DNA from 2 places in the Brochothrix thermosphacta DSM 20171 genome. Region 2 is predicted to be linked to the other one. Evidence: a T-box and tRNA genes for the amino acid it is inferred to sense, from the RefSeq annotation. Region 2 holds a T-box; the other holds one or more tRNA genes.
The links. A T-box is a leader RNA that pairs with one kind of tRNA and senses whether it is charged. The one in region 2 lies ahead of tyrS (tyrosine--tRNA ligase), so its partner is inferred to be a tRNA-Tyr.
Positions count from the first base shown of each region.

Region 1: it has a tRNA-Tyr gene. The T-box ahead of tyrS (tyrosine--tRNA ligase) is inferred to sense a tRNA for this amino acid. The anticodon was not compared.

Region 1 is NZ_CP145608.1:378,849-387,621, forward strand. It holds gene V6S17_RS01975 (glucose-6-phosphate isomerase) at 1-982, shown strand, start outside; rRNA gene V6S17_RS01980 (16S ribosomal RNA) at 1,480-3,027, shown strand; tRNA gene V6S17_RS01985 (tRNA-Ile) at 3,131-3,207, shown strand; tRNA gene V6S17_RS01990 (tRNA-Ala) at 3,229-3,304, shown strand; rRNA gene V6S17_RS01995 (23S ribosomal RNA) at 3,592-6,520, shown strand; rRNA gene rrf (5S ribosomal RNA) at 6,789-6,904, shown strand; tRNA gene V6S17_RS02005 (tRNA-Asn) at 6,911-6,983, shown strand; tRNA gene V6S17_RS02010 (tRNA-Ser) at 6,991-7,079, shown strand; tRNA gene V6S17_RS02015 (tRNA-Glu) at 7,114-7,185, shown strand; tRNA gene V6S17_RS02020 (tRNA-Val) at 7,223-7,298, shown strand; tRNA gene V6S17_RS02025 (tRNA-Met) at 7,315-7,388, shown strand; tRNA gene V6S17_RS02030 (tRNA-Asp) at 7,417-7,490, shown strand; tRNA gene V6S17_RS02035 (tRNA-Phe) at 7,501-7,573, shown strand; tRNA gene V6S17_RS02040 (tRNA-Tyr) at 7,589-7,672, shown strand; tRNA gene V6S17_RS02045 (tRNA-Trp) at 7,697-7,770, shown strand; tRNA gene V6S17_RS02050 (tRNA-His) at 7,804-7,876, shown strand; tRNA gene V6S17_RS02055 (tRNA-Gln) at 7,899-7,970, shown strand; tRNA gene V6S17_RS02060 (tRNA-Gly) at 7,991-8,062, shown strand; tRNA gene V6S17_RS02065 (tRNA-Cys) at 8,074-8,147, shown strand; tRNA gene V6S17_RS02070 (tRNA-Leu) at 8,169-8,252, shown strand; gene V6S17_RS02075 (hypothetical protein) at 8,437-8,773, opposite strand, start outside.
Region 2 is NZ_CP145608.1:692,477-701,249, reverse strand. It holds gene V6S17_RS03570 (LPXTG cell wall anchor domain-containing protein) at 281-2,899, shown strand; gene tyrS (tyrosine--tRNA ligase) at 2,943-4,205, opposite strand; T-box leader at 4,267-4,473, opposite strand; gene V6S17_RS03560 (superoxide dismutase) at 4,610-5,218, opposite strand; gene V6S17_RS03555 (hypothetical protein) at 5,319-6,374, opposite strand; gene V6S17_RS03550 (AMP-binding protein) at 6,352-7,707, opposite strand; gene V6S17_RS12655 (YxeA family protein) at 7,764-8,114, opposite strand; gene V6S17_RS03545 (sensor histidine kinase) at 8,111-8,773, opposite strand, start outside.

The DNA.
Region 1 (8,773 bases), 310 kb from region 2:
TTTACATGATCTAATCGAATTTGTTAAAGATAAAGATTTCTCGGTTAACATCATTTCAAAATCAGGTACAACAACAGAACCAGCATTAGCGTTCCGCGTGTTGAAAAACTTGTTAGTAGAAAAATATGGTAAAGAAGAAGCAAAATCACGTATTTATGCTACAACAGATAAAGCAAAAGGTGCATTGAAAACAGAATCTGATAACGAAGGTTACGAAACGTTTGTTGTACCAGATGATATCGGTGGCCGATTCTCAGTGTTAACAGCAGTAGGTCTTTTACCAATTGCAGCAGCTGGAATCGATACGGATGCTATCTTAGCAGGTGCACGTCAAGCAAGTGAAGACTTACGTAGTCCGAAAATCTCTGAAAACATTGCTTACCAATATGCAGTAGCGCGTAATGTTTTGTACAGCAAAGGTAAAACTGTTGAGATGTTAATCAACTATGAACCAAGCTTGCAATACTTTAACGAATGGTGGAAACAATTGTTTGGCGAAAGTGAAGGTAAAGATCAAAAAGGTATCTATCCTTCGTCAGCAAATTACTCAACAGATTTACACTCTTTAGGTCAATATGTTCAAGAAGGTCGTCGTATTCTTATGGAAACAGTTGTTAAAGTTGCAGAACCACGCTTTGATATTGATATTCCATCTGATGAAAAAAATCTTGATGGTTTGAACTTCCTTGCTGGTAAAACAGTTGATTATGTAAATGAAAAAGCTTTCCAAGGTACTTTGTTAGCACATACTGATGGTGATGTTCCTAACTTTGTAGTAGAAATCCCTAAATTAGATGAATTTTCTTTAGGATACTTGATTTACTTCTTTGAAAAAGCAGTTGGTCTTTCTGGTTACTTATTAGGAGTTAACCCATTTGATCAACCAGGTGTTGAAGCGTACAAGAAAAATATGTTTGCGCTTTTAGGAAAACCTGGTTTTGAAGCAGAAAAAGCTGAACTAGAAGCCCGCTTAGATAAATAAATATTAGCTAAACCGCTTGGGGACTATATCCCTGAGCGGTTTTATCTTTTTTTTGATTTAATACACATAAAAATGTTGCCAAAAGTATTGGTTATCATATATACTAAGTAAACAGTTCGCAAAAACATATGCACTATCTAGAAGCGGTTTAAATGTTTCTTATGAGAAAAAGTTTTTTATTAAGAAAAACTGTTGACATATAAATGCGTAGCTGATATGATAGTATTTGTTGAGTGAGAGACGCTTATAGCAAGCGAAACACCTGCTAAACATTATTTAAAATAATGTTGACACAGAGCACACAACGTGATAGTATTAAGAAGTTGTCAGCGAGAGTTTGACAGCGATTGACCTTTGAAAACTGAATGAACGAAAAGACATATTATATGCTTAAACTCTTCGGAGTTTAACCAATTAATTTCGTAACGCAAACAAGTAACAAATTTTTAGCTAGCGAACTAGTTAAGGATCATTTGATGGTTTAAACACTATCACTTTTTAACGAGAGTTTGATCCTGGCTCAGGACGAACGCTGGCGGCGTGCCTAATACATGCAAGTCGAACGAACGGATAAAGAGCTTGCTCTTTTGAAGTTAGTGGCGGACGGGTGAGTAACACGTGGGTAACCTGCCTCACAGCTGGGGATAACATCGAGAAATCGATGCTAATACCGAATGTGCTGAACATCATAAGATGTTCAAGTGAAAGACGGTTTCGGCTGTCACTGTGAGATGGACCCGCGCTGGATTAGCTAGTTGGTAAGGTAATGGCTTACCAAGGCGACGATCCATAGCCGACCTGAGAGGGTGATCGGCCACATTGGGACTGAGACACGGCCCAAACTCCTACGGGAGGCAGCAGTAGGGAATCTTCGGCAATGGACGAAAGTCTGACCGAGCAACGCCGCGTGAGCGAAGAAGGCCTTCGGGTCGTAAAGCTCTGTTGTTAGAGAAGAACATGGGTGAGAGTAACTGTTCACCCCTTGACGGTATCTAACCAGAAAGCCACGGCTAACTACGTGCCAGCAGCCGCGGTAATACGTAGGTGGCAAGCGTTGTCCGGAATTATTGGGCGTAAAGCGCGCGCAGGCGGTCTCTTAAGTCTGATGTGAAAGCCCCCGGCTCAACCGGGGAGGGTCATTGGAAACTGGGAGACTTGAGGACAGAAGAGGAGAGTGGAATTCCAAGTGTAGCGGTGAAATGCGTAGATATTTGGAGGAACACCAGTGGCGAAGGCGGCTCTCTGGTCTGTTACTGACGCTGAGGCGCGAAAGCGTGGGGAGCAAACAGGATTAGATACCCTGGTAGTCCACGCCGTAAACGATGAGTGCTAAGTGTTAGGGGGTTTCCGCCCCTTAGTGCTGCAGTTAACGCATTAAGCACTCCGCCTGGGGAGTACGACCGCAAGGTTGAAACTCAAAGGAATTGACGGGGGCCCGCACAAGCGGTGGAGCATGTGGTTTAATTCGAAGCAACGCGAAGAACCTTACCAGGTCTTGACATCCTTTGACCATTCTGGAGACAGAACTTTCCCTTCGGGGACAAAGTGACAGGTGGTGCATGGTTGTCGTCAGCTCGTGTCGTGAGATGTTGGGTTAAGTCCCGCAACGAGCGCAACCCTTGATTTTAGTTGCCAGCATTTAGTTGGGCACTCTAAAGTGACTGCCGGTGTAAGCCGGAGGAAGGTGGGGATGACGTCAAATCATCATGCCCCTTATGACCTGGGCTACACACGTGCTACAATGGATAATACAAAGGGTCGCGAAGCCGCGAGGTGGAGCCAATCCCATAAAATTATTCTCAGTTCGGATTGCAGGCTGCAACTCGCCTGCATGAAGCCGGAATCGCTAGTAATCGTAGATCAGCATGCTACGGTGAATACGTTCCCGGGCCTTGTACACACCGCCCGTCACACCACGAGAGTTTGTAACACCCAAAGCCGGTTTGGTAACCTTCGGGAGCTAGCCGTCTAAGGTGGGATAGATAATTGGGGTGAAGTCGTAACAAGGTAGCCGTATCGGAAGGTGCGGCTGGATCACCTCCTTTCTAAGGAATAGGAACACATCTTCGGATGTGATAATGTTACAAATTAATTGTTATATGTTATGTCTAGCGTTCATTTAGTTTTGAGAAGTCAATCTTCTCCAAAGGGCCTATAGCTCAGCTGGTTAGAGCGCACGCCTGATAAGCGTGAGGTCGATGGTTCGAGTCCATTTAGGCCCACCATTAAATTACATACCCTTAAACGGGGCCTTAGCTCAGCTGGGAGAGCGCCTGCCTTGCACGCAGGAGGTCAGCGGTTCGATCCCGCTAGGCTCCACCAATTTTAAATTTGTTCTTTGAAAACTGAATACTAATTGATATTAAATAGAAAGACCAAGTAACAACCGAGACTCATTTTAGGTGATTTATAATCATCAGATCGTATCGCACGATCAACCAGACATGTGTTCATCATGTCGAACTTTGCCTCTTCGGAGGCAAGGTAAAGACGAAGTTGTTTTTTTATCAATCGAGGAAGAACGAGCACTCGTAAGTAATTGTACTTCGGTACATGTCTGAGAGCGCGCAATTCTGACAAAGAGAGATAGGAAAAGAAGTAAGTCTGAAGGTTAAGTTAGAAAGGGCGCACGGTGAATGCCTTGGCACTAGGAGCCGATGAAGGACGGGACTAACACCGATATGCTTTGGGGAGCTGTACGTAAGCTTTGATCCAGAGATTTCCGAATGGGGAAACCTACTATGCTTGATCGCATAGTGTCTTCAACTGAATACATAGGTTGTTGACGGCAGACGCAGGGAACTGAAACATCTTATTACCTGCAGGAAGAGAAAGAAAAATCGATTTCCTAAGTAGCGGCGAGCGAAACGGAAACAGCCCAAACCAAAGAGCTTGCTCTTTGGGGTTGTAGGACACTCTACACGGAGTTACAAAAGAAACGTTTAGTTGAGTAACCTGGAAAGGTTAACCAAAGAGGGTAACAGTCCCGTAAACGAAAAGCGTTTCTCTCCAGAGTGGATCCTGAGTACGGCGGGACACGAGAAATCCCGTCGGAATCCACGGGGACCATCCCGTAAGGCTAAATACTCCCTAGTGACCGATAGTGTACCAGTACCGTGAGGGAAAGGTGAAAAGAACCCCGGAAGGGGAGTGAAATAGTTCCTGAAACCGTGTGCCTACAAGTAGTTAAAGCCCGTTAATGGGTGATAGCGTGCCTTTTGTAGAATGAACCGGCGAGTTACGTTTACTAGCAAGGTTAAGTTGATAAGACGGAGCCGCAGCGAAAGCGAGTCTGAATAGGGCGAATTAGTTAGTAGGCGTAGACCCGAAACCAGGTGATCTACCCATGTCCAGGATGAAGGTAAGGTAAAACTTACTGGAGGTCCGAACCCACGTAAGTTGAAAATTGCGGGGATGAGGTGTGGGTAGCGGAGAAATTCCAATCGAACCTGGAGATAGCTGGTTCTCTCCGAAATAGCTTTAGGGCTAGCCTCGAGGTTGAGAGTCATGGAGGTAGAGCACTGTTTGAACTAGGGGCCCATCTAGGGTTACTGAATTCAGATAAACTCCGAATGCCATCGACTTATACTCGGGAGTCAGACAGTGAGTGATAAGATCCATTGTCGAGAGGGAAACAGCCCAGACCACCAGTTAAGGTCCCTAAATATACGTTAAGTGGAAAAGGATGTAGTATTGCTTAGACAACTAGGATGTTGGCTCAGAAGCAGCCACCATTTAAAGAGTGCGTAATAGCTCACTAGTCGAGTGACACCGCGCCGAAAATGTACCGGGGCTAAACGTATTACCGAAACTGTGGATGGACATCTAAGATGTCCGTGGTAGGAGAGCGTTCTAAGGACAGTGAAGTCAGACCGAGAGGACTGGTGGAGTGCTTAGAAGTGAGAATGCCGGTATGAGTAGCGAAAGACGGGTGAGAATCCCGTCCACCGAATATCTAAGGTTTCCTGGGGAAGGCTCGTCCGCCCAGGGTTAGTCGGGACCTAAGCTGAGGCCGATAGGCGTAGGCGATGGACAACAGATTGATATTTCTGTACCAGTCATTAATGTTTGAGCGATGGGGGGACGCAGGAGGATACGAACGCATGCTGATGGATATGCATGTACAAGCAATTAGGCAGGGAAGTAGGCAAATCCGCTTTCCGTGTAAGCTGAGTTGTGATGTGGTGGCACCTAGTGCCGTAGGTTCTGATTCCACACTGCCAAGAAAAGCCTCTAGTTAGTTAATGACTGCCCGTACCGCAATCCGACACAGGTAGATGAGGAGAGAATCCTAAGGTGAGCGAGAGAACTCTTGTTAAGGAACTCGGCAAAATGACCCCGTAACTTCGGGAGAAGGGGTGCTCTATTAAGGTGAAAGCCTGAGAGAGCCGCAGTGAATAGGCCCAAGCGACTGTTTACCAAAAACACAGGTCTATGCAAAATCGTAAGATGACGTATATGGGCTGACACCTGCCCGGTGCTGGAAGGTTAAGAGGAGTGCTTAGCGCAAGCGAAGGTGCGAATTGAAGCCCCAGTAAACGGCGGCCGTAACTATAACGGTCCTAAGGTAGCGAAATTCCTTGTCGGGTAAGTTCCGACCCGCACGAAAGGTGTAACGATTTGGGCACTGTCTCAACAAGAGACTCGGTGAAATTATAGTACCTGTGAAGATGCAGGTTACCCGCGACAGGACGGAAAGACCCCGTGGAGCTTTACTGCAATCTGATATTGAATGTTTGTGTCACTTGTACAGGATAGGTAGGAGCCTTAGATTCCGGAGCGCTAGCTTCGGAGGAGGCGTTGGTGGGATACTACCCTTGTGACATGACCATTCTAACCCGCACCCCTTATCGGGGTGGGAGACAGTGTCAGATGGGCAGTTTGACTGGGGCGGTCGCCTCCTAAAGAGTAACGGAGGCGCCCAAAGGTTCCCTCAGAATGGTTGGAAATCATTCGCAGAGTGTAAAGGCACAAGGGAGCTTGACTGTGAGACCTACAAGTCGAACAGGGACGAAAGTCGGGCTTAGTGATCCGGTGGTTCCGCATGGAAGGGCCATCGCTCAACGGATAAAAGCTACCCCGGGGATAACAGGCTTATCTCCCCCAAGAGTCCACATCGACGGGGAGGTTTGGCACCTCGATGTCGGCTCATCGCATCCTGGGGCTGTAGTCGGTCCCAAGGGTTGGGCTGTTCGCCCATTAAAGCGGTACGCGAGCTGGGTTCAGAACGTCGTGAGACAGTTCGGTCCCTATCCGTCGCGGGCGCAGGAAATTTGAGAGGAGCTGTCCTTAGTACGAGAGGACCGGGATGGACACACCGCTGGTGTACCAGTTGTTCCGCCAGGAGCATCGCTGGGTAGCTATGTGTGGAAGGGATAAACGCTGAAAGCATCTAAGCGTGAAGCCCCCCTCGAGATGAGATTTCCCATCACTTTATGTGAGTAAGACCCCTGAGAGACGATCAGGTTGATAGGTTCGGAGTGGAAGTACAGCAATGTATGGAGCGGACGAATACTAATAGGTCGAGGACTTAACCTTATTAATTTTTAAAAAAGCGAAAATGACGATTGGTTGTCGCAAATTCTTTCTATATCAATAAGTATTCAGTTTTGAGAGTGCAAATTCTCTTGATAATTTCATATTATCCAAGCAATTAACAGGTAATGTATCTGTTAATATGAATTTTGTAAAAGCGAGTTATTCTAGGCGTTTATGAATCGATTGAGGAACATACTTAGGGTATGTGACAATTGAGATGAAGAAGACAACAACGAAAAACGAAGCTTAGATAAAATTCAAAAAAACGTTTGGTGACGATAGCAAAGAGGATACACCTGTTCCCATCCCGAACACAGTAGTTAAGCTCTTTAGCGCCGATGGTAGTTGGGGGTTTCCCCCTGTGAGAGTAGGACGTTGCCAAGCTGATTATCCGCAATAGCTCAGTTGGTAGAGCACACGACTGTTAATCGTGTTGTCGTAGGTTCGAGCCCTACTTGCGGAGTTAATATGGAGAGTTGTCCGAGTGGCCGAAGGAGCACGGTTGGAAACCGTGTAGGCAGTGTAAACTGTCTCAAGGGTTCAAATCCCTTACTCTCCGTACTAGACACTCCGAATATAACATTATGTCTTAAGGCCCGTTGGTCAAGCGGTTAAGACACCGCCCTTTCACGGCGGTATCACGGGTTCGAATCCCGTACGGGTCATTGCTTATACTATTATAAGTAGCAACATTGAAAGTCAGGGGGCTTAGCTCAGCTGGGAGAGCATCTGCCTTACAAGCAGAGGGTCGGCGGTTCGAGCCCGTCAGCCCCCACCATTTTTATTAATATTATCGCGGGATGGAGCAGTCTGGTAGCTCGTCGGGCTCATAACCCGAAGGTCGTTGGTTCAAATCCAGCTCCCGCAATTGCAAGTTAGCTTGCAAACAAGTTTTTGGTCTGGTAGTTCAGCTGGTTAGAATGCCTGCCTGTCACGCAGGAGGTCGCGGGTTCGAGTCCCGTCCAGACCGTTAGTTTTATGGCTCAGTAGCTCAGTTGGTAGAGCAACGGATTGAAGCTCCGTGTGTCGGCAGTTCGACTCTGTCCTGAGCCATTGCAACATCTATATGGAGGAGTAGCGAAGTGGCTAAACGCGACGGACTGTAAATCCGTTCCTTAGGGTTCAGTGGTTCGAATCCACTCTCCTCCACCATTTTTTATTTATATATTTTTTGATAGGGGCATAGTTTAACGGTAGAATAGAGGTCTCCAAAACCTTTGATGTGGGTTCGATTCCTACTGCCCCTGCCATTTTTTTACATTTAAACTATTATTACTATTATGGCGGTTGTGGTGAAGTGGTTAACACACCTGATTGTGGTTCAGGCATGCGTGGGTTCGATCCCCATCATCCGCCTTTTTTATATAGATAATATCCTTGGGGTGTAGCCAAGCGGTAAGGCAATGGATTTTGATTCCATCATGCGTAGGTTCGATCCCTGCCACCCCAGTTAATTAAATTAATTATTTTGCGAAAGTAGTTCAGTGGTAGAACATCACCTTGCCAAGGTGGGGGTCGCGAGTTCGAATCTCGTCTTTCGCTTTTTATTTTGTGGCGGTATAGCCAAGTGGTAAGGCAGAGGTCTGCAAAACCTTCACCACCGGTTCAAATCCGGTTACCGCCTCCATTATAATTATAATAAGTATATGCCGGCGTGGCGGAATTGGCAGACGCGCTGGACTCAAAATCCTGTGACCGCAAGGTCGTGCCGGTTCGACCCCGGCCGCCGGTATACTTAGAACCCCAACGCTTTTCGGAGTGTGAGAGGGTTCTTTTTTTTGTTTAAAACTGTTTTGAGTGACCACAAAGTGTCCATTCTCTTGTATAACTGATTAAAAAGGCTCTATAATTTATAGTGTTAGCGACATATTTCGTCACCAATACTATAAATTATAGAGCCTTTGTTTATCCTTTTTCTATTTAATTTTACCAGTGAAAATAGATTTTAGAAAGCCAATAAATGTTTGCTTGAATTTCAATTTATTTATTTGGTCACCTTGATTTCCAAAACGCATATTTGAAGATATTGAGAAGTAAGAAATACGTCCATCCATTTCTAATTTCACTTGATAACAGGGTATAATTCCTATTGTGCGTAATTTGAAGACACAAAAAGTATCAGGTTCTAACTGTATCATTTTGTATGGTTTGAAAATAATAGGAGTATAATTTTTTTTAAGACGTTTACGAAGATTAGTTTCAATGGTTGAATCTGTAGTAGCATTATACTTGTATAATTTTACATTTAGTTGC
Region 2 (8,773 bases):
AATAACATGTGACGCTGACTAATGTTTCGTCTCATCATTGTTATCACTCCTTTCGATTTTCTGGTGACCTGTTACATAGATATTATACCCGTTTAGATAATAGCTAAACATTATACCAACTACCTATCGTTTAATTTAACTAAGTGCTACTCATTTTTTTAATAAAATAAAACAAATAATGGACTCACACTTGAGATATCTATCCTGCATAATTAGTATAAAGACTGTCAAAATTTACGGATTTTCGCTGTTATATTATTAATTAGGAGGATTTACAAAAATGAATAAAAAAATGAGTTACGGCTTAATAGCTGTCTCAACACTGTTGGCTTCGTTACCTGCTACATTAGCGTCTGCCAATGATGAGAACTTAAAAACGACTAAAGATATACAACCTGTATCAACTAATACCGAGAAACATGCTGAGAAAAACGAGACAAAAAAAATCTCACCTTACGACATTAAACTCTTTTCTATTCATAATCTTAACGGTTTTGATAGTGGAGCTGATGCACTTTATCGTAATTTTGATTTAACGACACAATTAACAGTCGACTATCCTTATGATCCTTATAAAGATAAATTAACTTATGAAATTGTATCTGGACCAGCTAATCTTGGACAAGGTGAAATCCAAATCCCTTATGGTGGAACAATTGATTTTTCTGATGCTACCACTTACCCAGATGGTGAATATGTTTTATCCTTACGCTCATACGTCATCGATGAATTCGGCTCATTATTCGATACGGGTCGTGTGAAAATGAATATTGAACGTGTCGCTGCTACAATCGATATTACTGGCACTTTTGATAAAATCAATCCATCTACTATCACTGTTGGCTCTGATAAAACAACGGCTAGCAACATTTGGAAAATAATAGATGAAGCTGGAAATGTTGTGGCAACGGAGTCCTCTGCTGCTGTATCACAAGCAACCCTCAACCAATTACCAGAAGGTGTTTATACTGTTGAAACAACGGCCACTTTAATTTCTAAATATGGGAATCCTGTACTAGATACAACGACAGATTCATTTTTAATTCGTCATCCTGAATCAACGACTAGTGTTGTTGGTACATATAATCCCACATCAATTACTGGAACAAAAAAAATCACTGAATCAACTTTAACTTGGGAAGTAAAAGATAGTAGTGGCACTGTTCTGATTAATGGCACAGGTAATACTGTACCCGTTGAACAAACCAACGCTTTAGGGGACGGCAGTTATAGTGTTTTCTTCACTGAACATAGTCCTGAAAATGAAACAAGTGTTTCTGAAGGTTCTTTCAAAATTAGACACCCCGAAACAACTATTTCAATTGATAAGCCAATCAATCCCGAAAAAGTGACGGGAACAAAAAAAATTGCGGACTCAACCCTAACTTGGCAATTACTCAATGAGGCAGGTGCCGTTGTATTATCAGGGAACGGTCCAATTATTTCTGAAAAGCAGTTAGCATCATTAGCGGGCGGAAAATATGAAGCAACGTTTACGGAAACAAGCCCTGAAGGCGAAACACATGTATCAACTGATAAATTTTTAGTACGTCATCCCGAAACAACAACGACTATTGATTGCCCATTTAATCCCCATTCTATTAAAGGGACACAAACAATTGCTGAATCTGTTTTAACATGGGTATTGAAAGATGAGAGTGGGAAACTTATTGAATCAGGCTCTGGAACTGACGTCCCTACTAGTTTATTAGACAAATTAGCAATTGGGACTTATGTCGTTACATACACTGAAATGAGTCCTGAAAATGAGACTCACAGTTCACAAGGTGAATTTACAATTCGCCACCCTGAGACGACGACAACGGTTAATAAACCATTCAATCCTGATAAAATTACGGGGACACAAACAATATCAGATTCCGAATTAGTATGGATTCTCACTGATGCACAAGGTGCGATTATAAAATCTGGTACTGGTTCTGATATCCCTACTGACTTTTTAGCACAGCTAAAACCGGGGAGTTATCATGTGACATTTGCAGAAAAGAGTCCTGAAGGTGAAATGCATACGTCTACTGGTGACTTTATTGTTCGCCATCCTGAAACAACAACAACTGTTAACAAGCCTTTTAATCCTAATAACATTACAGGAACACAAACAATGACTGAATCAGAGTTAACATGGGTTATTACTGATAAAAATGGGGCAGAAGTTATGAGTGGTATCGGTTCTGAGGTGCCAGAAAAAGAACTCTTAGCATTATTAGCTGGCGACTATACCGTTACATTTACAGAAATTAGTCCAGAAGACGAAACGCACAGTTCTCATGACGTTTTTACTGTCAGACACCCAGAAGCGACCCTTACAATCGATAAAAATATCAACCCAGAAAAAATTACAGGGACACAAACAATTGAAGATTCAACCTTAACATGGGAAATACTCGACATCGAAGGTAACGTTCTATATAGTGGTAGTGGTTCTGAAATCTCCAATTTGGTTGAGCTATTAAAAGGTCTGGATGATGGGAGTTATTTTGCAACCTTCACTGAAACGAGTCCAGAAGGCGAAGTACATACGGTGATTAATGGCTTCCAGCTTGTTTCCGAGTTAATATCACCGACTCTACCTGAACCAACTCTTCCTGATCAAACAAATGAGCAACAAGAGAAAATTGACTCTGGTGATGACTCAGAAGAGTTTATCCTTCTACACGAAAAAGAAGAATTTAGCTACGTTGAGTATGAGGTATTCGATGAAAACACCGCTGATTCATCTCAAACGATAGTACCAACATCAACCATCGCAGAAACTACAAAAAATAACGCATCGTTACTACCTAAAACAGGTGATAAGCAATCGCCATTGTTGCCACTTTTAGGTATCGCAGTGATCGCCTCATCACTCGTAATGTTGAGACGCCGCAACAAAAATTAAATAAAAAACAGAATCGATTATATCGATTCTGTTTTTTTTGCACTTATTTATAAGTAACAAGATGGTATTTTTTCTTACCTTTACGTACAAGTGTAAAACGATCACCAATACGGTCTTCTGCAGCAATGATTGCTGTTGTATCTTGTTGACGCTCACCATTGATGTAAATTGCACCATTTGTTACGTCTTCACGCGCTTGACGTTTACTTGGTTCAATTTTCAAGGCTACAAGCCAATCAACGATATTTAATTCGCTGTTTTTATCACCTTCAAACGATGGCACATCTTTAAAACCAACTTCAATTTCATCTGCTGTTAGGCCTTTAATATCACCACTAAATAACGCTGCTGATATTTTGATTGCTTGATCTAACGCCGCTTGACTATGAACGAAAGTTGTCATTTCACTTGCTAATGTTTTTTGTGCTGCACGTAGATGTGGTTCAGTTGCTACTTTTTCAGACAATGCTGTAATCGTTGCTTCATCCAAAAACGTGAAGTATTTCAAGTATTTAACGACATCACGGTCATCTGTATTTAACCAAAATTGATAAAATTCATACGGTGTTGTTTTTTCTGGGTTTAACCAAATTGCACCACCAGCTGTTTTACCAAATTTGGTTCCATCCGACTTCAGCATTAATGGAATTGTTAAACCAAAGGCTTTCGATTTATCGCCATGCTCTTTACGAATCAATTCAAGACCAGCCGTAATATTACCCCATTGGTCACTTCCACCAATTTGTAAACGACAGTTGTTGTGTTCGTATAGATGATTGTAATCCATTGCTTGTAATATTTGGTAGCTAAACTCTGTAAATGAAATCCCTGTTTCTAAACGATTTGCGACAATGTCTTTGCTTAACATTGTGTTCACGTTGAAACGTTTACCGATATCACGCAAGAAATCCAACACGCTTAAAGACTTCGTCCAATCATAGTTATTAACTAAAATCGCACCATTTTCACCTGAAAAATCAAATAATTTTTCTAATTGGGCACGTAATGATTCCACATTTTGATTAATTTGTTCCATCGATTGTAATTGACGCTCTTCTGCTTTACCACTTGGATCACCAATTGATCCTGTAGCGCCGCCCATTAAGAAAATTGGACGATGTCCTGCGAGTTGGAAACGTCGTAAAATCATAAATGGGATTAAATGCCCGATATGCATGCTATCTCCTGTTGGATCCATACCACAATACAATGAAATGCTTTCTTTTTCAGTTAATTCTTTCAAACCAGCTGCATCTGTTTGTTGGTATATCGCATCGCGCCATTCTAATTCTTCAATAATATTCATTTTTTTCCATCTCCTTTTTTTCTTCATAGACACAAAAAAGCCCCTCCGCTTCTATAAGAAACGAAGGGACGATATTCACCGTGGTACCACCCTATTTTAATAACCCCAAAAGGTTACTGCTTGTATAGTTAACGGTATGACCCGTTGTACATTGCTGTACAAATGCTCCAGAGTGTAATTCAATCACCTTATATAGACTTGTTCGCAGCGACCACAAGCTCTCTCAACTAGTGATAAGGGATTTACTTCGTTCCTTCTTTGCATATATTCATGAAGTTGTTAAATACAATACTAGTGGGTAACAACCCATTTGTCAATGTTAATATCCTAAATACGGTTCTAACCTTTTTAAAACGTAAAAAAAGCGTTGGTAGCAATTAGCCACCAACACTTTATCTTATTCTTTATTTTGCTGCGTTAAATACTTCGTTTGCTTTTGACCAATCAACAACGTTGTAAAACGCTTTGATGTATTCAGGACGACGGTTTTGGTAGTTAAGGTAATAAGCATGTTCCCAAACATCAATACCAATGACAGGTGTTTTACCATCTGTTAATGGAGAATCTTGGTTAGCTGTAGAAGTAATTTCAAGCTCACCGTTTGATAATACTAACCATGCCCAACCAGAACCAAAGCGGCCAGTTGCAGCTGCTGTGAATTTTTCTTGGAAGGCTTCGAATGAACCGAATTTAGCATCGATTGCTTCAGCTAATTCGCCAACTGGTTTTCCCCCACCGTTTGGTGAAATTGAAGTCCAGAAGAATGAGTGATTGGCATGTCCGCCACCACTGTTACGTACAGCAGCTTTGATATCTTCAGGAACGCTTGCTAAATCTGCTACCAATTCTTCAATTGATTTTGATGCTAAATCAGCATGTCCTTCCAAAGCTTTGTTAACGTTTGTTACATATGTTTGATGGTGTTTAGAATGGTGGATTTCCATTGTTTTCGCATCAATGTGTGGCTCTAGAGCCGAATATTCGTAAGGTAATTCTGGTAATGTATAAGTCATGATCTGTTTTCCCCCTTGAATCTATTTTTGTTTTATTACTCTCTCAAAGATACCACAGATAATGATGAAATTCACGCGATTGGTTTGGAATTTACTCTTTTCAATGATAGCGTTTCAAAAGAAATGCTTGCCCTATTCCACCTGCCCCTGCGGCAGCAACAACAGCTTGTTCAATATTTTTTTCCGCTATAAAAGTATTAAAGATATGCGCAACTGATATAATTCCAGAAGCAGCGTAAGGATGACCATAGGCTAAAGCACCTCCATCAGGATTCAATTGACTGTCACTCACCCCTAAAACCTCTTGAAAAGCGACTATTTTAGTCGCATACGCTTCAACGATGTCGAATCGGTCAATGTCCTTCGCTTGTAGGTTATTTTCTTCTAAGAGCCTTTGAGTGGCTGTTATTGCTGCAACCGGTACATCATAGGGTGAAACAGCCGTTGTCGCTGTTGCAACAACTTCTAACACTGGTTGAAGATCATGCTCTAATGCAAAATTTTCAGAAACAACTGTCAATAAAGCTGCACCATCCGAAAACCTGCTACTTGTAGCTGGATTCACGCTATTTGTCTGTTTAGCTAATACTCTTTCTAACACTTTTAAATCAGCACGCTCTAAAAATTCATCTGTTTCATTATTGTAAATAGTTTTTTTGTGAACAAGACTTGCCAATGCCCGTTCATAACTCATCCTTGTTTTAGCTGTGATTAAGTCTGGCTTCATTGCAGAACGTTTTTGTTGAAGTATTGCCGTTTCTATCATATCAGGATCCCCTATTTCTTCTGGTGAAAATTGTGCGCGTGTTGGATAAGGCGATGTTGAGAGTGATTCTGTCCCACCAATTAATAACGAGTCGGCGAGGCCAGATTGAATGTAACTCATTCCCACTTTCAACGCAGTGAGCCCTGCAATACATTGGGTATCAATCGTTAAGCCAGGGCAATTCAGGCCTGCATTTAATGCTGAAAAACGGGCAACATTTCCCCCGTGCCCCACAATATTACCTAAAATCACCTCATCTACCTGTGCTAATTTAGCAACATGCTTTTGCAGCAAGGGGGTGATTAACATCCGCTCATCTAAATTACGATGAATACCGCCTTGTTTACCAATCGCCGTTCGACTGACTTCAACAATGACTACTCGGTTCATGGATACCCTCCTCTTTCATTTTTTGACGATCAATTTTGCCAGTTATCGTATGTGGTAATTCAGCTACATGTACAAATAATCGTGGGCGTTCATGTGCCTTAAGCTGATGTCGACACAATTGTCGTAATGTTTTTTTCGTTGCTCGTCCTGTGTAATACGCAACAACAATTTCGCCCCAATAGGCATCGTTTTGTCCGATGACCACAACTTCATCTAAATTCTCTGTTTGTTGTAAAACCGCTTCAACGACTTCCGCTTGTACTGTTAACGCACCAAATTGGATACGATTAGTATCTCTCCCAATTACCGTTAATTCACCTGCTTCAGACAAATATCCATAATCACTCGTTTCCCACTGATTAATGTGTTGTTCCTTACTATCATAACCAGAAAACAGTTGATTGCTACGCACGCTAATTTTCTGTTCTGTCGTCAATGTAATGTTTACACCTAACATCGGAAAACCTACACTATCAGGTGCATCTGTATCACGAGCTAAACTAATAAAACTTGTTTCCATTGAACCATAATAACGCCATAAACGCATACGGGGCGCGGCTGTTTTTAAGCGTTCTTGCCAATACGTTTGACAGTGATCACCCCCACATAACCAAAAACCACTGGTGTTCGTCGGTAATTCTGCTAAATGTTGCATCATTGTCGGCACAATGTAGACGAGTGGGTCTTGCGTTCCCTCAATAAGCTGACGTAAAGCCTGTGGGTGATAACGTGACAATAAGCGGATAGATAAACCACGACACAGACCATCAATCGCTCCCATTAAAAAATGCCCCTGTTCTAATTTACCTGGGATAATCACTGTTTGAACCTTCTCATTATGATAAGCATCAGCTAATGCCTCACTACTTGCTTGCCATGATTTAATTGTACGATACAATATTTTCGGAAGACCTGTTGTACCAGAAGTTGTTCCAACAAAATGACTGGTGCTCTGATGTTTCACATAAGGTTTTAACAAATTGTAACGCTCTCGCCATTCAGCCTGCGTGTAGACTGGAATAGTATGATTTCCTTGTATTGCTATCATTAACTGCGGCTGTAACGTGTCAACTAAACGTTGGACTTGCGAGTGTTTCGCTTTACTAGAAAAGGGACAAACATCCCATCCTGCCTGAAAAGCACTCATCAATTGGATGAGTGCTTCAGCAGTATTTGTCATTTCAATCATCACAGTGCCTGAAGTTTGAAGATTTCGTAGTCCTTGTGCAGATTTTGCTACTTGTTCACGTAATTCAGACCAAGTATATCGCTCACAACCATCATCAAGAGCTACTCGTTTATCGTGTTGCTTATCATCATAAATCGCTAACATTTTTTCACCGCTTTTTGCTATAGTATGACATCCAGTTCTAGGAATGTCAACTTTTATTAACTAGAGTTTACATTAGCTTCTGTTAACTTTTTTTGAACTCTTTTTGGTAAGTTTTTAAAAGGGACATAGGCAATTTTTATGATGTATAGTCCACGATGATAAATTTTAACAAAGGACTTTTTTTGGTCGATAGCAGCAAAATTAAACGTATACTTAACTGGCTTTCCATCTCTTTCATATGCCAAAATCTTATTGTAGTTGGTGACATCCATTGGTACTTTAGCATAACTTGTTGTTTCACACAGTGTCGGATTGAGGCGATCTAACAAAGGTCTATGATAGGGTAAATTAATGCATATCACAGTGATGAAAAGAACGGTAATCAGACTTGCTGCGAGGGTTCTCATAGCCCAAACTGACTTTCTTGTGCGGCTTTATGTGGTAAAACAACTTGTACTTTGAACATATCACCATCTACTGTAACAATCAGTTGTCCTTGATGCAGCGACACAATCGACTGAACAATCGCCAACCCCAAACCATGTCCCTCAGTATCACGTGCTTTTTCTTGTTCGCCTCGTTTAAAACGCTCAATTAATAGCGGTGCAGCTTCATTAAGTTCATAATTTGAAATGTTTTTGATAATAATCCGACTTTGGTTCATCTCATCTTGCACAGTAACATAGATACGAGATTGTGGTAACGTATATTTCAAGGTGTTTTGTAATAAATTATCAATCACACGCCAAATCTTATCACTGTCAATTGTTACCATTATTGGTTGTTCAGGGTATGTTGTTCTTAGCAAATAACTACTTGAATTGAATTCTTCTGTATACTCACCGACACTTTGCTTAACAAGTGCGACAAGGTCAACTTCTGTATAATTTAATTCAATTGCACCATTATCCATCTTCGTTACTTCAAATAAATCGTCAATCAACTGTTTCATACGCTGGGCTTTTCTTTGAATCACTTCTGCATAAGCAGCTTGGTCAGCGAGTGTAACATTTGGTTGTTGCATCAAATCACTATATGTCACAATAGAAGTGAGCGGTGTTCTTAA